Regions from separate parts of the Pseudoalteromonas sp. R86517 genome, predicted to be linked through region 3. Evidence: predicted binding sites of a transcription regulator. Region 3 holds the regulator's gene; each other region holds the start of a gene.

Region 1 (6,886 bases), 430 kb from region 3:
CTTATAATCTGTTTATAAGTAATCAAATAAAGAAAGGTTTGTTAAACGGCCAAACGTGGCTTGTGACGCTTGCAGTGCGGTTTCTTGTTTAGTGAGTTCACTAATGGCTTCTGCCATGTCTACCTCTACTAAATCAGAAAGGTTACTTTTGTTTTGAATGTCTTGCGCAAGATTTGAGTCACTCACGCTTTCAACCGCATTCATCCGCCCGCCTAAGCTCGCTTGCGTATACACAACTTGCTCACTTGCATTTTGAAGCTGTACTACACCATCGGCTAATACTTGCTGAAAATCATCGTTTTCAAGTGTGCCATCATTTAACCCCGTAATGAGTGATTGTAATGTATTAAGCACGTTTTCTTTGTGCGGCTTTTCGAGGGTAAAATCAAGCTGGCCTGGTGCTGCGCCTTCAAATTCGATTTTCATGCCTGCAAAATCGATTGGCTCATCCGTTACCTCGCCTACTTGTGCGGGGCTCAGCGACACACCGTCGCGCAAAATTTCATAAGTATCAGGGTCGTTGGCGGTAGCGCCTGGTGTTATTACCACATTATACGTGTTCGCTGTTGCCGCTGCGGTTGGATCAGCATTGTAGTTATCTTGATGAAACCGGTCGAACTCTGTTTGGCCATCTACATAAACCGTGCCTGCTGTAATATTATTTGCAGGCGTAGTTACCGGGATCGCAGCTTGATTATCAGTAACATCTAACCTTGCGTCGCTTTTCTCAAACGTATCAAAACCGTTATCGCTTGATTTAATACTCACTCCTTCAGCTATGGTTATAACATGCTGGCCTTGATCCCCATTATAGGTGTACTCACCTGTTGTAGAGTCAAACTGGTATGGTTGAGTGCTGTCTTGGTAACCTGAAAAAATAAATTTACCATCTTCTGAGCGGGTATTCATTAAACTCAAAATAGTTTGTTGTAATTCTTCTAACTCTTTGCCAATAGATGCTTTGTCGCTCGTACTGAGGGCACCGTTACCCGCTTGGATTGCCAGTGTTTGTGCTTTTTGAATTGCATCAGTTATGCTGCTTAATACAATTTCTTCTGTATTAAGACGGTTATTCAACTGGTCAATATTTTTAGCGTGCTGCTCATTTGTTTGTATTTTATTTGAGTAAAGCATCCCTTGCGAAATAGCAGCAGGTGCTTCTGAGGTAGTTAAATACTTCTGCCCTGTCGTTACTTGCTCTTGTGCATTAGCAACACTTTGTTGGCTATCGAGTATTTTATTAATGTTGTTTTGGTACATTAAGTTATTTGATAAACGCATAATTACCTCGCTGCACTTAATAAGGTGTCAAAAATTTCTTGAGCTGCAGCCAACACTTGAGCTGATGCTGAATATGATTGCTGAAAACGCAGTAAATTGGCAGCCTCTTCATCTAGGTTTACACCTGAGAGCGACTCATACCACGCTTCTGATTGCTCTGCTAACGCATCAAATGCGCTGGCACTGGTAATGGCTTGGCCGGTTACTACGCCAATATCACTCACTAACCCTGAATAGGCTTGATTAAACGTTTCGTGATTGTCGGCAGTGGCTGTTGTCACTACATTTTTACGCACTAATTCGCCATTTTGTAAATCAGCGAGCTTTAAACCATTACGGTTATCATCAAAACCGCCTTCGTTAAATTCAAGGGTAAAGGTGTCTCCAGTGGCTGGCGTGCCTTCAATGTCAAAATCAAAGCCATAGTTGCTATAAGGTACGCCAGCCTGAGCCAGTACGCCCTCTGCTGGAGGCGTTACTGTAAACGTAGTGGTGCCATTTGCATCTGTAATTTGATATTCGTTTGCAGTGCCTGTTTTAACTAACGTTATATCGCCATTGGCTAAACCAGGGGTAGTGTTAAAGCCACCCGAGGTAACACTAGTTACTTCTCCGGCTGAAATAGTCGCTGTACCTACATTATCTATGCTGTTAGCTGTACGAATAGGCGATGCCAGTGCTAAGTCTTCACCGCGGCTTGTCGCAAGGGAAATACTGGTTGCCGCCTCAGAGTTAAGTTTAATTTGAAACTGATCACCTGTATTACCTGTACCTGCTACATCAATTTGTAAACCAAACGACTCCCCACTCGTAATGTCATCTGAGTCAATAACACCTGATGGCGGTATCGTCGCTAAAGAAGCGCTGCCTATCGGCTCCCCTTTATTATCTATAGGCTGAATGCTCACTTCATTTGCATTAGCGGTATAAGTAACTATAAAGTCGCTGGCAGGCAGTTCACTACCTTTACCAGCCTCAAGCGTGGCCGTTAAACTAGCGCCGCCGGTATTAGCTTGGTATGCATGAGCACCCACGGTAGGTATATTAAATATATCACCGCCTAGCTCACCGTTAGCATCCATACCCAATTTATTTTGCTCGTTGAACGCATCAGCAATTGCCAATCCCATTTGGCCAATTTGATTTTGTGCAGGCACAAGTATGTCGTCTCTAAAAGCCAGCAAGCCGCCAATTTTGCCTTTTAATTTAGTTGCATCTATTTCTAGCGGCACAGCTTTGCCGCCATTAACGTCAAGCGTCAATTCTTTAAAATTAGGATCGGGGTCGCCCGACAGTGAAAACAAGTTAAATGTACCGTTTTCCATAACTAAAGATTCACCGCTGCCCATAAAGACGAGTTTTTCGCCATTAGGGCCATCAAGTGTTTCTATATCAACAAGCTCTGATAATTCACGAATCGCTAAGTCGCGCTGGTTATAAATAGAGCTTGCGTCAGAGGCGTTATTTGTGCCATTTACGACTGCAATTTCTTGGTTTAACGTATTTATATTTTGGATGAGTGAGTTGGCTTCTTCAGAAAAAATCTCAAGCTGCTCATTCACTATACCTTGTTGCTCAAGCACGATACCCGAAAGCCTATCCATTTGATCAACTAAGCTTTGCGCATCGGTCATTACTAATGAGCGAGCAACTGTTGAAGACGGCTGATTTAGCGCCTCTTGCACGTTATTAAATAATGAATTTATGCCCGTTGATAAGTTATTAGACTCTTCTGAAAAAATAGTATCAACACGGTTGGCTTCTGTTACAAATTGATCAAAAAACGATTTATTTGACGTGTCGCGGTTTAACTGCGACTGGGCAAACTCGTTCAATAACCTGTATGTTTCGCCGCGACCTACTTGGTTATCAACCATAGTGGTAAATTCAGTGCGCTCACGAACGTAGCCTTCTGTATTTACATTGGTGATGTTTTTACTGGTCGTTTGCAACAGCTCAGAGCTTGAACGCACCCCAGCACTGGCAATATTTAATAAACTAAACGACATATTACTTCACTCCTTGGGTAAACGCGCTTGTTGCAATATTTTTAAGCTCACTGCTATTTAGCACTTTTTTTATTTTACTCGCGTAATTAGGATCGGTTGCATAGCCTGCTTTTTGTAGCGAATCTAAAAATTCGTTTGGCTGTGCTGTTTTTTGTAATGCTTCTTCGTAGCGTGGGTTTTGCGTTAAAAAATCGACAAAGTCGTTCACGCTTTCTTTTATAGAATCGTAAGCTCTAAAACTTGCTTGTTTTTTAACAGGGGTACCTTGCTCAAATTCAAGCGTTACTTTACTTGCTTTATCGCCTTCCCAGCTTTTATCTGATTTAATATTGAACAGGTTATTTGAGCTATTCCCGTCGCTTTTATTAATAATATGCTTACCCCACCCCGTCTCAAGTGCCGCTTGGGCCACCATTACTGCAGGGTTTAAACCAATTTTTTCGGCCGCTGTTTTAGCATGCTCCCACACTGCACTAACAAACTCTTCAGCATTATTAAACGACGACTGCTGTGTAGGCTGTGTTGTGGTTTTCGTTTGTGTTGCCGCACTGCTGACTACTAAGTCATCTTTATTTGCTTGCTTTACACTGTGCACCTTTTCGTGCGGCAGTTCAGAGCCTGCGCGTTTATCACTCATAAAGTCGTTAGTAGTTCTTAATACTGAGCCAGGCATAAAGTTCTCAGCCTCTGGTGAGAGCTGCTGAACAATTAAATCAGCCAAACCCAAAGACCCATTTGATGAAAGCTCAGAAGAGAGCTGCTGATCGTGCATTTCTTCAAAAAACTTTACACCGCTCGAGTTAAACGGACTGTCTTCATCTTCAAATGCTTCGTTCGCTTTACGCATCCCTTTTAGAAGCATTTGGGTAAAAATAGCTTCAAATTGTGCCGCTGCTTTTTTTAGCGCCGCTTTAGAGGCATCAGTAGATGCATCACCGCTGTTTAAAGCGTCTTGACGTAAAGTATTAAGATTACTTAAATCAAAAAAGTTTTGCTTATCGAGGTGATTTGTTTCCATCAGCTTTTTGACACAAAAATGAATAATGCTTTAAGAAATGCAAAAATTGAGCCAAAGAAAGGTAAACAGTAAAAAGCTTAAGTACCTTTTGAGTACTTAAGCTTTATGTAGAAGGGTAAATATTCTAAAAACTAACTAAATAACAACAAGCTGTCCGTTAATTGCACCCGCTTCTTTAAGCGCTTCTAAAATAGCCATTAGGTCTCCAGGTGCTGCGCCTACTTCATTTATAGCACGCACTAAGTCATCTAAGCTAACGCCGGGGTTAAATACAAACGCACGAGAATCATCTTGATTAACGTCAATAATACTTTGCTGTGTAACAACAGTTTCGCCTTCTGCTAACGGATTAGGCTGCGTTACATTTTGCTGTTCAGCAATTGTGACTGTTAGGCCGCCATGGGTTATTGCCGCAGGCTGTAGCTTCACATTTTTGCCAATGACAATCGTTCCCGTACGTGAATTAACAATAATTTTGGCTGAAGTGTCAGCAGGCTTAAACTCTAGGTTTTCAAGCGTTGATAAATAAGACACTCGTTGCGATGCATCACGTGGTGCAATAACGCGTACTGAGGCAGCGTCAATAGCTTGTGCACTATTAGGGCCTACCAAATTGTTAATTGTTGCTTCTAAACGTTTTGCCGTTGTAAAGTCTGGGCGGTTTAAGTTAAAAGTAATGTAGTCGCCTTGCATAAAAGGGCTTTTAACTTCGCGTTCAACAGTGGCTCCGTTAGGTACGCGGCCAACTGTCGGGGTGTTAATGACCACTTTACTGCCATCAAGCCCTTGTGCTCCTAAACCTCCCACAATTAGGCTACCTTGTGCTATAGCGTATACGTTTCCATCCACCCCTTTTAAGAAAGTTTGGAGCAAGGTGCCGCCACGTAAACTGCCTGCACTGCCAATAGAAGATACCGTAATATCAATTGTTTGACCCGGCTTTCTAAACGGCGGAAGCTCAGCATGGACTGCCACTGCTGCTACGTTTTTAATTTTAGGGCTTTGTGTTGAAGGCAGCGTAATACCAAAACTGTTTAGCATGCCTCTAAAACTTTGTTGCGTGTAAGAGTTTTGCTCCCCTGTACCAGGTAGCCCCACCACTAAACCATAGCCTACCAATTGATTGGCACGTACACCTTCAACCATAGAGACATCTTTTATACGCTCGGCGCTGGCAGAAAATTGCCAGCCTAGCAGTATGATCAAAATAAACGCTTTAATGCTATTCATACTACTATCCTCTAAAACGGAAATAACGAGCTACTAAAGAAACGTGTTAACCACCCTGGGCTTTGCGCTTCTTGTGTTTGTCCTTTACCTGAATATTGAATTCGGGCATTGGCAATTCTATTCGACTCAACCGTGTTATCGGCGCTTACATCTTGCGGACGTACAAGGCCTTCGAGCCTAATAAACTCTTCGCCGGTGTTAAGTGTTAGCCATTTTTCACCACGAATAACTAAATTACCATTGGGTAAAACACGCATAACATTCACCGAGATATCACCCACTAAACTGTTTGACTGATTTGATTTAGAGTCACCGGTAAATGATGAATCACTACCAATGCCAAACTGAATACTGTCGCCACCTATATTGACTGGTAAACCACCTAACCCAATAACGGGGTCTAGGCTGGCTTCGGTTTCTTTATCGGTTTCGGTTTTAGCGGCTTTTGTAGCTTGTGTTGACTCTTCAAGCTTAACGGTAATTATATCGCCGGTTCTAAGTGCTTTTTTGTCTGAATACAAATCATTAAATGTATTGGTGTTAAACAACGAACCCGTTGCAACAACAGGCTCTGCTACAGGCTCTGGGTACATGGGTGCGTAGTAGGGGTCATCTTGAACCACTTCACTATTTTGCGTAGAAACACAGCCACTTAAAAATAAGGTGCCTGCTGCAAATAAAATAACATTACGCATAACTATCCCCTTGTGCACGGTTATAACTGTTGATTGATGTAGCTCATCATTTCGTCAACGGCCGAGATTACTTTTGAGTTCATTTCGTAAACACGTTGAGTTTCGATAAGGTTTACCAATTCTTCCGTTACATTAACGTTTGATGTTTCAAGTGAGCCTTGAATAATAGTACCTAAGCCTTCTACGCCTGGATTACCTTGAACAGGCGCACCACTAACAGCGGTTTCGGTGTAAAGGTTTTGACCAATTGGCTCAAGACCCGATGGATTAATAAAGTCACTAATTGTTAGCTGGCCAATTACCACGTTATCGGCTTGCCCTGCAACGCGTACAGATACTTCACCATCTTGAGAGACTGTAATTGATTGCGCATCATCGGGTACATTCATTTCGGGCTGAACAACAAAACCTGCACCTGAGGTAACAATGCGGCCGTCTTCATCGGTAGTAAATTGCCCATTACGCGAATACGCTATATTGCCATCGGGTTGCAGCACTTCAAAAAAGCCTTCGCCTGAAATCATCCAATCGAGTGAGTTTTCGGTGGTGAGCATATTACCTTGCGTAAACTCTTTTTGGTTAGCAACCACTTTTGCACCCGCACCTAGCATTAGGCCAGATGGCAGCTCGGTATCTTGTGAAGAGCGCCCGCC
Region 2 (6,886 bases), 1.4 Mb from region 3:
TCTGTCGCCACTGATGTATGCACTGTAACGCCCAGCTCGGTAATTTTATTTTTAAGCAATCGACCACCAGCACTATCTATTTGTACGCCCATAAGTTGTGGTGCAAATTCTATTACATGGGTTTGCAAGCCAAGCTGCTTTAATGCGTTGGCAGCTTCTAGCCCTAATAAACCGCCGCCAATTACTACGCCCACCTTGCTGGCATGTGCAGATTTTTTTATGGCGTGTAAATCGTTAATGGTTCTGTAAACTAGGCAATGCTCACGGTCTTTACCTGGAATGGGTGGTACAAATGCAAATGAACCGGTAGCCAATATTAACTTGTCGTATTCAAATGTTTTGCCTTTTGCAGTAGTGACTGTTTTTGCATCGCGGTTTATATCAACCACTTTAGAATGAGTATGAAAGCACACTTGCCAATCTTGATAGGTTTTACTGCAGGTAAGTGCTAAATCGTCTTCGGTTTTACCTTTAAAAAAAGACGAAAGCTGTACGCGGTCATAAGCGAGTCGGTCTTCACCGCTGAGTACGGTAATCTCCATATTTTGAGTATCACCTTGTTGTGATACTAGCTGTTGTACAAAATGATGGCCAACCATTCCATTTCCGACAACTACAACACGCTGCTTGCTTGGCATTAAAATCACCTGTTTGATTTAAAATACACTTAACTTTAGATGGGTACTTTAAATGTATAATTTATTATGTGTTGGTTATAGCAATATGCAAGCCAGATATATAAACAATATATTTCAACAGCTTAACTAATTTAATACAGTAAAAAAGAAGTGAAAGCACCACAAGCTGGCGCTATTGCACCAACTTGTAACGCTTTAAATTAAATAACGAGGGTTTAGGTTAAATACTTAAAATTTAGCGCTTACCCATACCCACAGTTTTTGGGTATCAACTTTGCCTGCAGCGCTATCGCCTGCTGAATAATCGGCATATTTTGCGCCTACAGCATAGGTTTTATTAATAGGCTTTACGTATTGTACGTTTAGCTCTGTGCCTAAATCATCAACGCCATTGGCGCTATCGTTGGCATCAAAGCTGTGATACGCCAACAGCCATTTACCGCCGTAAGCTTTACCATTTAAACTTACATAAGTGTCATCAAGCCCTTGTGCTGGGGTTGCTAAAAACGTATCGGCCCAGCCATTAAATTTATGCATTGTGGCAAGCGGCGTGGCAAAACCATAATCACCGTTATCAGAACCCAGTGACTCAATACCAGCTTTTAATGTAACGGTTTCAATGCCTAAACCGCCTAAATCTATCCCCCCTTCAAACGCATAGTAATCTGCGTCAAAATCACTCATACTCGTTGATGCAGATTGCGTGGCGTACTGTGCTTTATAGTAAAATTTAATATCGCTGAGCGTTTTATTACCATTAAAAGACACACCATAAGTATCTAAGCTGTCATTATCTATTGCATCGTCACTTAATAAATAGCTGTATAAAACCACCTTACCTAGGCTTGTTTTAAAGCTTGCATTGATAAGATGATCGGATGCATCAATATCTTTGCTATCGGCAAATATACGGTTGCGCTTACTTATGTAGCTATAGTGCAAGTTAATATCATTAAAGGAGTAATTTACTGTTGCAGCATCAAAAGTTTGCCTGTCTTGCCTAAAGCCAACGTGGCCTACAAAGCGCTGTCCATCAAGCGCTATTACTTGCCTACCTACTTTAATTGATAAAGCATCTTTTGCGTACTTAACGAAAGCCTGATCTACTTCTGTGGTTTCAGGGTCGGCTATTACTGAGTAATTAGTATTTTTACCCAGCGTATTATTGTAATCGTCTACACCTAATATGCTTCGGCTATCTTCGACCTCTAATAAAGCAGAAAAGCCATTCACTTCATCGGTTTTATGAGTAAGGCGTGTGCGCAGCGTTAAGCTACTGGCATCTTTTAGTGCGTTATCTTGCTCTGCACTTTCATAACGCAGCCTAAAATTAAGGTCGGTTTGCGCTGCAACACTAATAGAAGGCGCAGCAATGCACCCTATCATTAAAATAATAGGTAAGTTATTTTTATAATTTAACATGTTGGTCTCTTAGTTTTTAATTATGAGCACGCACAATAAAATGATAAATAAACACAGCGAAATGCTCTTCCAGAGTAATACTGGATCGCGTTTCATTATTGAAATTTTGTTGGCTGAGCTCTGTAAATGTGGATTAGGTTTACTAATATCTGTTAAAAACTCAGAAAATGCGTGGTATCTGAGCGCTGGTTTTGGCGCAAGTGCTTTCATTAAAGCCTGATCTAACCAAAAGGGTATATCGGCTCGGTACTTGCGAATACTTGTGTATTGCCAGTGGCTGTAATCAATAGGGGTATGACTTGCCGGTAATGTTTTATAAGGCAGCTTCGAGCACAATAACTCATAAGCAATCACCCCAAGCGAAAACATATCGCTTTTAAAATCGGCGTGCAGCGAAATAAGTGTTTCAGGAGCCGTATAATCTATAGTCCCTTGCGGGCAGTCATCGGCTATTTGCTTAACCGACTCATCCATAGCCGCAACACTTACAGTACCGTAATCAATTAACGTAACTTTACCGTGAGCATCTATCATCACGTTATCGAGCTTTAAATCACGATGTACCATATCTAATCGCTGAAAAGCCCTTAGCGCATGCACTATTTGCTCTACAATACTGCGCACTTGCGCTATTTCTAAATAAGGGACGTCGTGCTTATAGTCACTGAGGGTTTGTCCGTCCATGTACTCGCAAATATGATATAAAAATCGGCTTTGCGATTGCGTATTTAAAACCTTCATTACATTAGGATGATTAATACGTTGCCCTACCCACCCTTCGCGTATAAAGCCTTGAAGGTAGTGTATATCGTCTTCAAAATTAACCGAGGGTGCCTTTAATACAACGGGAGGTGCATCAGGTGCTTGCTGTACCAAATAAATGTGCGATCGGCTGCTTTCGTTGATTTTACGAATAACCGTATATCCATCAATTATTTGGCCAACCTCTAATGCGGGTGGTATTTTTCGCTGCGTTAACGATTGATAAAGCTCATCTAGATTTTGCTGCGCAATGCTATTTACCTTCACTAATAAACAACTCACATTATCATCACTGCCTTGTGCTATAGCCCGTGAGGTAATGGCCTTTGCTGCCTGCTCTAAGTTGTTATGGGCGTTTATTTCGTTGGCAATTTCAGTATAGGGCAATACATCATGCACACCATCGCAAGTCAGTATGTAAATATCACCGGCTTTTAGGTCAACTTCGTAAACATCAATTTCTTGATGTGACTGCGCGCCTAAAGCACGAGTGAGCGTATCATTTACTTTATGATCCCGCGTTATCGCTTCCATTTGATTATCGCGTAAACGCATAATGCGAGTATCGCCTAAATGAAATATATACCCCGTAGCTGATTTTAATATAAGCGCCGTAAAGGTGGTCATCCAATCTGCTTGGCGTTGCCCTAAGTGGTTATAGTTGACTGATTGCGAATATAACCACTGATTTAAGCTAGCTAAAACCTTAGAAACCGATTTTTTGACCGCCCAGCTGTCGGGTGTATTTAAATACTCATTTATAAAATGAGTAACACTGAGCTGCGATGCTTGTTTGGCATTTTTAGCTGATGAACACCCATCTGCTAAGCACGCAATAGCGCCTTTTGTTTCTTGTTGTTCGTGCTCAGTATTTAAAGCAGCAAACGCATCTTGATTTTCATCTTTTATGCCCGCGGCACTGTGCCCACCAAAAGAAACATCTAGCGTATTATTACGAACTTGAGCGTGTTGGGTTTCATCAAACATGGTTAACGCTGCCTTAAGTCACTGAAATAAGTTCAACAGAGCCATCTTCGTTTACTTCTGTCATGTGCCCATCTGGCTCTTTCATGAAAAATAACGCCCCTAAACCTAACAATGCACTGGCAGCAATAATCATAAAGAACGTTTGGTAATCCACTAATGAGAGCGCCGTTAAATACACCACCGCGCCAACGTTACCGTAAGCGCCTGTCATACCTGCAATTTGCCCTGTTAAGCGACGTTTAATAAGTGGCACAGCAGCAAAAACCGCTCCCTCACCTGCTTGCACAAAGAACGAACACGCCATGGCAGCAGCTACAGCAAGCCAAAGTGGCCAGCTAGCGTCAACTAAGCCCATAACAAAGTAGCCAACAGCTAACCCTGAGGTAAGAACAATAAGTGTTTTACGACGGCCCATTCTATCTGAGATCCAACCACCACCTGGGCGCGAGGCCAAATTCATAAACGCATAGGCAGAGGCCAGTAAACCTGCGTACACCATATCTAGGCCAAACACTTCCATAAAAAATAATGGCAGCATAGATACAACGGCCAGCTCTGAGCCAAAGGTGGTAAAATATAAAATATTAAGTACAGCTACTTGTTTAAATTCGTAGCGGTGTGATTCTGGCACGGGTTGTTTAAATATATGTCTGTTTATATCAAAGGTTTTATATACCTCGTAGGCGTATAACAGCACTAAAAATGCATAAACGGCTAAAACAAAATTGGCAGAAATTAAATTAGCGCCTGTAGGAGACAACTTCCAAGTAAGTAAAGCCAGTGCGCCATACATAGGTAATTTCATAATAAGCAATAATACAAAGTCACCTTTACTGGTTACTTCCATTGCGCCTACTTTTTTAGGCTTAAAGTACGTCCCCCCTTTTGGTGTATCGGTTACGTTTATGTACCAAATAACACCAAAAATAACGCTAAGTACGCCCGTTAAACCAACGGCATAACGCCAGCCATCGTCGCCGCCAAACATAAGCGCTAATACAGGTAGTAACATGGCAGCGGCAGCCGAGCCAAAATTACCCCAGCCTCCATAAATACCTTCTGCCGTACCAAGCTCATTAGCCGGGAACCACTCGCTCACCATACGAATGCCCACTACAAAGCCTGCTCCAATAAAGCCTAGTGCAAAACGCGCGATAGCGGCTTGCTCAAATGTGGTGGCCATAGCAAACATAAAACACGGTATGCTACATAAAATAAGTAAAGCGGCATAAACAATACGCGGACCAAACTTATCTGTCAGCATGCCAACAACAACACGCGCGGGAATGGTTAAGGCCACATTTAAAATGAGCAGCGTTTTTACCTGTGCCATAGTTATACCTAGCGAGCCCGCTATTGCCCCTAATAATGGAGCATGGTTAAACCATACAAAAAAAGAGATAAAAAACACCATCCAGCTTAAATGTAGTATTTTCATTTTTCCGCTAAACGATATGAGATTAAACCCAGAACTCGGTTGCATGTTTTTTTCCTTGTAACGATTATTATTTTAAGCAGTGAGTACGACTTTGGTAGTAATAACACTGCGACGATTGTTAAATTAACGTTAACCGCTTTCAGCAATTACTAAGCCAACAATTAATAGGTAGGTTTTTCAGTCACTTATATTTTTGGGAATTAATATTTATTTCGCTTTGCACTATTTAAGCAGCTTTGTTGGGCGTAAACAGTGCAAAGAATTTTTAAGCTTTACTTGCTCTAGGTTTTAACTAATTGGTATTGTTAAAAAAAATTACGAGAACTCATTAATGCAAAAACCCCCTTTAACGTATCAGCAGCAATTACGCTATTCTCGCCATATTATGCTTCCTCAGCTTGATATAGATGGACAAGAAAAAATTTGGCAAAGTCATGCTCTTATTGTGGGGTTAGGTGGATTAGGCTGCCCAGTTGCGCAGTACTTAGCGGCATCGGGCGTAGGTACGTTAACGCTTGTAGATAACGATGTGGTTGATGCAACTAACTTGCAAAGGCAGGTGCTCTATAAACAAAGTGATGTTGGGTGCTTTAAAACCCACAGTGCAAAAAAACAGTTAACTCAGTTAAATGATGAAATAGAGATCCACACTATTGATGAATTTTTAAATGAAAACTCGCAGCTTGAACAACTACTTAGCAAAGTAGATGTAGTTATTGACTGCACTGATAACTTAGCAACACGTAATTTACTCAACAGCGCCTGCTATAACACCCGTACGCCCTTGGTTTCGGGCTCTGCCATAAGGTTAGAGGGTCAAGTAGCTTGCTTTACAATGGCGCCTAATAGCCATTGTTACGGGTGTGTGTCACAGCTCTTTGGCGAACAAACTCAAAGCTGTTCAGAGTCAGGCGTACTCTCCCCTATTGTAGGGCTTATTGGCAGTATTCAAGCGACTGAAGCACTTAAAATTATTGCAGGACTGCCTAGTAAACTCACCGAGCAGCTATTACTTGTAGATGGTTTGAGTATGGAGTTTAACCGTTTTAACATTGTTAAAAATAAGCACTGCCCTGTTTGCAGCGCTTAATTTAGTACATGGTAAATACATGACTGCTTCTTAGAGCCTAACTTAGCGTTTCTAGGTTATTTATTGTTAAATAAATCTGCTCGCCTAAGCTTACAGCACTTTGCTGCGATTGCCTTTTAGACACCGCGCAATACAGTAATTGCGTATCTACGTTAACTGTAAGTAGCCATTGCTCATCAAGCTGCTGAGCATTTTCAAGCATACCTATTAGCACGTTTGCACTGCTCTCGTTAATTGGTTTTACTTTGCTGTAGGTTATTTGGCTGCTTTCTATAATTAACTTATGGTTTTGTTTTACCAGCGAAGGCACTGCATATAAATGCTGTTGGCTATTACTAAGAGTAAGCTGGTAAAGACCAAAAGCATCATTAAATTCAGGCTTACTATAACTAAGTATACTAAGTGGCGTTTGGCTCTTATTTGTATAAATACTTTGCACCACTTCTTGTGTTGCACCGCACTGGAGCACGTTGCCTTTCGCTATATGAAGTAATGTATCGCTGCAATAAAGTAGCTCTTTTAAAGAGTGGCTAACAATAATAAATTTAA
Region 3 (6,886 bases):
TAGAGCAAGGTTTACGCGTATTAAACATTGAACGCCAAGCGCTTGCTGATATTACACAATATGTTGACGAAAACTTTCATAGTGCGTGTCAGCTCATGTTTGATTGCCAAGGCCGCATTATTGTTATTGGCATGGGTAAATCAGGCCATATTGGTAATAAAATTGCTGCTACCCTTGCAAGTACAGGCAGCCCTGCTTTTTTGTTCACCCAGGCGAAGCAAGCCATGGTGATTTAGGCATGATAACCAAAAATGACGTGGTTATGCTTATATCAAACTCGGGCGAAACCAGCGAAGTACTTAATATTATTCCGGTGCTTAAACGCCTTGGCGCAAAAATAATATCGATGACAGGCAACCCGCTCTCTACTATGGCAACACTTGCCGATGTGCACGTATGCATAAAAGTAGAACAAGAAGCCTGTTTATTAGGTTTAGCGCCTACAGCAAGCACCACTGCCACTTTAGCGATGGGTGATGCAATGGCGGTTGCGCTTTTAGAAGCACGCGGCTTTACCGCCGATGACTTTGCACTCTCTCACCCTGGCGGCAGTTTAGGTAAGCGATTGTTGCTCACTTTAAAAGATGTAATGCACAGCGGCGCAAACACCCCTATTATAGGTGTAACGAAAACAATTAAAGACGCGTTAATAGAAATGTCAGCAAAAGGGCTGGGCATGACCGCTATTGTAGATAACAATCAACAGCTTGCAGGCCTTTTTACCGACGGTGACTTACGCCGTATTTTAGAGCAAAGAGTGGATATACATAGCACCGCTATTAGCCAAGTTATGACCAAATCATGCACAACTGCCACGGCCGATATACTTGCAGCTGAAGCCCTAAACATAATGGAAAACAAACGTATTAATGGTTTAATTGTGGTCAATGATAAAAACCAGCCAATAGGCGCCTTAAATATGCAAGACCTCTTAAAAGCAGGAGTATTATAAATGCAATTTGAAGATCTCTATCAACCGCTAAGCGATGATGCCAAAGCACGCGCCAAAAAAGTAAAACTACTCATATGCGACATTGATGGTGTATTTTCTGATGGCCGAATTTACCTCGGTAACCAAGGCGAAGAATTAAAAGCATTTAATACAAAAGATGGTTTTGGCATTAAAGCGCTGATCAATAGCGGTTTTGAAGTTGCGGTCATTACGGGGCGTCACTCAGAAATAGTACAAACTCGCATGAGCAGCTTAACCGTGCAGCACATTTATCAAGGCCAAGAAGACAAACTTATTGCTTATCAAGAACTCAAAAACACTTTAAAGTTAACTGATGAACAAATAGCCTATATTGGTGACGATGGCCCTGACATGCCAGTAATGGAGCGCGTTGGCTTTGCCGTTGCAGTAAACGATGCGCACCCGCTTATTAAGCGCTTATCGCATTACACTACGCAAATGCCTGGCGGCTTTGGCGCCGTTAGAGAGCTCACAGACTTACTTATGCTAGAGAATGGCATAGCGCTTACAACACAAGGCACCAGTTCATGAATGCAGCACGCGTTATACTCAGTGCGTTATTCATCGGCTGTATGGTTTGGCTTTGGTACCCTTATTTTACCCAAACCAATGTAGCGCCAGAGCAAGAACCTGAAGTAATTGCAAAGCCCGATTACACCGCTATAGAGCTTAAGCAAACAGCCTATGACGAGCAAGGCAAAATAAGCCATAAAGTCACAGCGGCTAAAATGGAGCTGTACCAACAGCTTGGTTTTACGTTTTTTGAAAAACCTATTTTCACCTTGTATAACGAAAAGCAAACATGGCGAATAAATGCAGACGAAGCAACGCTTTACGAAGATAAACAACTTATTTTAGAAGGCAATGTGGTTGCTAAAAATTTAGTTGATAACGCCATGATAGATAACATCGATGCCGATAACATCGAAGTCGACATTAAAGCGCTAACAATGCGCTCTGAGCAGCCAGTGGTTGTCACTGGGCCTAATTTAAAAATTGTCGGTAAAGGCCTTGAAGCCGATTTAAAAACCGAAGTAATAAAACTAATTAACCATACGCGAACAATATATTATGACCAATAAACTCACTAAAATACTTATTATCCCATCGCTAATGCTTGCATTTAGCGCCTCTGCTGCTGAGCCTGCTGCTCAACCGCCAGCAAATCAAATTTCTATTAGTGCAGACCGTCAAGAAGGCCAACTTAAAGAAAACGTAGGTATTTTTGAAAAGAACGTCGAAATTGTGCATGGTAATCGCAAAATTACAGCCGACCGACTCGAAGTACATAAACGTGAAGACTTAGGGGATAACAAACAACTCCTTATTGCCACTGGCAGCCCAGCCTACTTCGAAGAAAAACAAGACGACGGTACCGTAATGAGTGCCAGCGCAAACGAAGTACGTTACGACGTAGCAAAGCGCTTTTTAACGCTTGTTGGCGATGCTGAAGTCGCACAAGCCGGTCAAAAAATTAATGCTAAAAGTATTACCTACGACATGCAGCAGCAGCTTATTAGCGCAGAAAAAGACGAAAACTCTACGGATCGTGTCCATACAATTTTAGTGCCTGTTGAAGCAAAAATTAAAGAAAAAACAGGTAACGAAGGTCAACCATGAGCACCTTAAAAGCAGAACTATTAGCAAAAAGCTATAAAGGCCGCCAAGTTGTAAAAAATGTAGGCCTTGAAGTAGAAGCCGGCAGCATTGTTGGCTTATTGGGCCCTAATGGCGCAGGTAAAACCACCACCTTTTACATGATTGTAGGGTTAGTACCTAGCGACAAAGGTAAAATTTCTATTGATGATAACGACATTACGTTATTACCTATGCACAGCCGCGCCCGCTTAGGCATTGGCTATTTGCCGCAAGAGTCATCAATATTTAGAAAGCTGACAGTTTATCAAAACTTAATGGCTATTTTAGAAACGCGTAAAGAGCTCAATAAAGCCGCACGAGAAGAAACGCTTAACAACTTACTTGATGAATTTAGTATTCAGCATATTCGCGATAGCCAAGGTATGGCGCTTTCTGGTGGTGAACGCCGCCGTGTAGAAATTGCCAGAGCACTGGCAGCAAACCCTAAATTTATTTTATTGGATGAGCCTTTTGCTGGTGTTGATCCGATTTCAGTGTTAGATATAAAGAAAATAATAGAGCATCTTAAAAACCGTGGCATTGGCGTATTAATTACCGATCACAATGTAAGAGAAACCCTTGATGTTTGTGAAAAAGCCTACATTGTTTCTCATGGGGAGCTAATTGCATCTGGCACCCCAGAACACGTATTAAATGACAAAACTGTACGCGATGTTTATTTAGGCGAGCAATTTAGGCTGTAACATTTAAGCCACACCTACAAGCATCTGCTAATATTAATTATAACAACATAAAAGGATTGTTAGAGATACATGAGGCAATCATTACAGCTGCGCATGGGCCAGCAACTTACAATGACTCCACAATTGCAACAAGCGATTCGCTTGCTGCAGCTCAGTACATTGGATCTCCAGCAAGAAATACAAGAAGCACTTGATAGCAACCCGCTATTAGAAGTAGAAGAGCAAGATTACACGGAAGAGTCGGCTGGAAAAAATGAACAAAAAGCAGATACGGATGATGTAACCGTAAGCGCATCGGCTGACGATACAACCAGCGAGTACGAGCAAGACAGTGGCGAAGCTTTAAATAAAGACACCGTTAGCGATGATATGGCAATGGATGTAACTTGGGATGAGTACATGAGCGCAGCCCCTGCTGCATCCTCAGGCCCAATGCCAGAAGATGAGTCTATTTATCAAGGTGCCTCTACTGAAACGCTACATGAGTATTTAATGTGGCAGCTTCAGCTTACTCCTTTTAGCCCAACTGACGAAGCCATTGCTATTGCCATTGTAGAAGCTGTAGATGACTCGGGTATTTTAACGCTAAGTTGCGAAGAAATTTTAGAAAGCTTTAACCAAGAAAACGATGACGAAGTTGAAGTTGAACTTGATGAAATAGAAGCCGTTTTAAAACGTATTCAGCTATTTGACCCTGTAGGTATAGCCGCGCGCAGTTTACAAGAGTGCTTGTGCATTCAGCTAAACCAGTTTGATAAAGACACCCCTTTTATAGAACAAACAAAAATGATCTTAACCGATCACATTGATCTATTAGCGGCACGCGACTATCGTACATTAATGAAAAAGACTAAGCTTAAAGAAGACGAGCTTAAAGAGGTCATGACCCTAATACATACCCTCAACCCAAAACCTGCAGATACAATAGTAAGGGAAGAGTCGGAGTATGTAATACCGGATGTGTCGGTTAAAAAAATAAAAGGCCGCTGGGTGGTAGAGCTAAACCCAGATAGCATGCCAAAAATACGCGTAAATAGTCAGTACGCGGCTATGTCACGTACCGTAAAATCAAGTGGTGATAGCCAGTTTATTCGTTCTCACTTACAAGAAGCTAAATGGTTTATAAAAAGCCTTGAAAGCAGAAACGACACGCTGCTTAAGGTAACAAACTGTATTGTAAAACAGCAACAGGCATTTTTTGAACATGGCCCAGAAGCCATGAAGCCAATGGTTTTAAACGATGTTGCTGAGATGGTAGAAATGCATGAATCGACAATTTCGCGTGTTACAACACAAAAATATATGCATACGCCACGTGGTATTTTTGAGCTTAAGTATTTTTTCTCAAGCCACGTAAGCACAGAAAACGGCGGAGAGTGTTCATCAACCGCAATACGTGCCCTAATTAAAAAGCTAATTGCCGCGGAAAACTCAGCTAAACCATTGAGTGATAGTAAAATTGCGGATATATTGGCAGAGCAAGGAATTAAAGTAGCTAGACGCACAATAGCAAAATACCGTGAATCGCTAGCTATTCCACCGTCAAATCAGAGAAAGAGTTTGATATAAGACGTAAAAAACAAAGAGGAAATGCTTATGCAACTAAACCTAACTGGTCGTCACGTAGAAGTAACTGATTCACTTAGAGACTATGTAAATAATAAATTTGCAAAGCTAGAAAGGCACTCAGATCATATTAGCAATGTGCATGTCATTCTCGATGTAGAAAAACTCAACCAAAAAGCAGAAGCGACTATTCATGTAAGTGGCGCAGATTTATTTGCCTCAACAGAGCACCAAGATATGTATGCCGCTATAGACTCGTTGATTGACAAGCTCGATCGTCAAGTCATAAAACATAAAGAGAAGCTTGCTAGACACTAATATTATGAAATTAAGTACATTAGTATGCCAGGACTGCAGCAAAGCTGCGGTCCTTTTTAGTAGTAAAAAAAGAATTTTAGAGTTTATCAGTGAGCTTGCTCATGAAAAGCTCCCCTACTTACCACAACAAGATATTCTTAATGCGCTGGCAAGCAGAGAAAAGCTAGGCAGTACTGGTATTGGCCGGGGTATCGCCATTCCTCATGGCAGAATGGGTGGCGTAGAAGAGCCGCTGGCTTTAGTACTTGTTAGCGACACGCCTGTTAACTTTGATGCTATTGATAACTGCCCTGTTGATATTTTTGTTGCACTCATCGTACCAGATGGCGATAACCAACAGCACCTAAAGACTCTGGCAACCATAGCTGATAAACTGAGCAACAAAGAATTTTGTAAACAGCTGCGTAGTGCTAAAACCGATGCAGAGCTTTATCAAGTAATTGTTGATCAATCGTAGTAAATACTAAGGGCTATAAATGGAGTTAATTATCATAAGCGGCCGTTCTGGTTCAGGTAAGTCGGTTGCTTTACGCGTGGTTGAAGATTTAGGCTATTATTGCGTAGATAATATTCCGGTCAACTTACTGCCCTCTTTAGTGCGAAGTGTTTCAGATAACTATGACAAAATAGCCGTTAGTATAGATGTTCGTAATATCCCCAAAGAACAAGACGAATTTAACGATATTCTCGAGTACCTTCCTGACTTTGCTAAACCCACACTGTTTTATTTAGATAGTGATGATCAAACACTGATCAAACGTTTTTCAGAAACACGCAGATTACACCCTTTATCCATCGATTCGCTGCCGCTTGATTTAGCAATAAAAAAAGAAAAAGAACTGCTTGATGTACTCGTAACGCGCGCTGACTTTATGCTAGATACCACCGATTTAAGTGTGCACCAATTAGCAGAGTCAATTCGCGAAAAAATACTGGGTAAAAAAGATAAGCAACTTATTGTAACGTTTGAATCGTTTGGCTTTAAACACGGCATACCTAAAGAAGCTGATTATGTTTTTGATGCTCGCTTTTTGCCAAACCCCCACTGGGAGCCTGAACTTAAACCGCTTACGGGCCTTGATCAACCAGTAAAAGATTTTTTGGCAAATCACAGCATAGTGCAAAAATTCACTTGGCAAATTCAAACCTTTGTACAAACTTGGCTGCCACACTTAGAGCGCAATAACCGTAGTTACCTCACTATTGCAATTGGCTGTACTGGTGGTCAACATCGCTCGGTTTATTTAGCGCAAGCCATTGGTGAGAGCTTTGCTATGACGCATCCGAATGTCAAAATTCGTCATCGTGAGCAAGAAAAGTAACCTTAAAATAATAACCTGTTCAGTTTAGGTATAGTAATTTATGCGCTGTGAAGACACATTTTTAATAAAAAATAAATTAGGCTTACACGCCAGAGCGGCAACGGTCCTTGCGCAATTAGCTGTGCAGTTTGATGCTAAAATCACCTTACACCAAGATGATAAAGAAGCCGCAGGCGACAGCGTATTAGCTTTAATGCTACTTGAAAGCAGTAAAGGTAAAGAAGTTAAAGTAGTCTGTGAAGGCCCTGATTCAGAGCAAGCTTTGCATGCGGTTGGGCAATTAATTGCACAACGATTTAACGAACAAGAATAACTTAAAGCACCATAGCCTTATAAGTTAAAGTCTTATCAGGCTGAACTATAAA

The links. Region 3 encodes sigma-54, which starts transcription at its own class of promoters, with help from an activator protein. Its sites were predicted from a motif close to GTTGGCACGNNNNTNGNNT; they were not measured.
Region 1: the regulator sigma-54 is predicted to act here: its motif matches at 4,346-4,364, upstream of flgJ (flagellar assembly peptidoglycan hydrolase FlgJ).
Region 2: the regulator sigma-54 is predicted to act here: its motif matches at 5,388-5,406, upstream of SJY38_RS07670 (NarK family nitrate/nitrite MFS transporter).

Annotation. Positions count from the first base shown of each region.
Region 1 is NZ_JAXHCB010000001.1:704,873-711,758, reverse strand. Features, by position in the region: gene flgL (flagellar hook-associated protein FlgL) at 13-1,281, opposite strand; gene flgK (flagellar hook-associated protein FlgK) at 1,284-3,290, opposite strand; gene flgJ (flagellar assembly peptidoglycan hydrolase FlgJ) at 3,292-4,308, opposite strand; gene SJY38_RS03065 (flagellar basal body P-ring protein FlgI) at 4,444-5,538, opposite strand; gene flgH (flagellar basal body L-ring protein FlgH) at 5,550-6,233, opposite strand; gene flgG (flagellar basal-body rod protein FlgG) at 6,254-6,886, opposite strand, start outside.
Region 2 is NZ_JAXHCB010000001.1:1,707,354-1,714,239, forward strand. Features, by position in the region: gene SJY38_RS07655 (FAD-dependent oxidoreductase) at 1-638, opposite strand, end outside; gene SJY38_RS07660 (alginate export family protein) at 867-2,060, opposite strand; gene SJY38_RS07665 (bifunctional protein-serine/threonine kinase/phosphatase) at 2,070-3,809, opposite strand; gene SJY38_RS07670 (NarK family nitrate/nitrite MFS transporter) at 3,823-5,292, opposite strand; gene SJY38_RS07675 (molybdopterin-synthase adenylyltransferase MoeB) at 5,579-6,337, shown strand; gene SJY38_RS07680 (ATP-binding cassette domain-containing protein) at 6,375-6,886, opposite strand, start outside.
Region 3 is NZ_JAXHCB010000001.1:278,116-285,001, reverse strand. Features, by position in the region: partial or broken gene SJY38_RS01285 (KpsF/GutQ family sugar-phosphate isomerase) at 1-952, shown strand, start outside; gene kdsC (3-deoxy-manno-octulosonate-8-phosphatase KdsC) at 953-1,504, shown strand; gene lptC (LPS export ABC transporter periplasmic protein LptC) at 1,501-2,055, shown strand; gene lptA (lipopolysaccharide transport periplasmic protein LptA) at 2,045-2,593, shown strand; gene lptB (LPS export ABC transporter ATP-binding protein) at 2,590-3,315, shown strand; gene SJY38_RS01260 (RNA polymerase factor sigma-54) at 3,385-4,884, shown strand; gene hpf (ribosome hibernation promoting factor) at 4,912-5,199, shown strand; gene SJY38_RS01250 (PTS sugar transporter subunit IIA) at 5,204-5,656, shown strand; gene rapZ (RNase adapter RapZ) at 5,676-6,521, shown strand; gene SJY38_RS01240 (HPr family phosphocarrier protein) at 6,562-6,834, shown strand.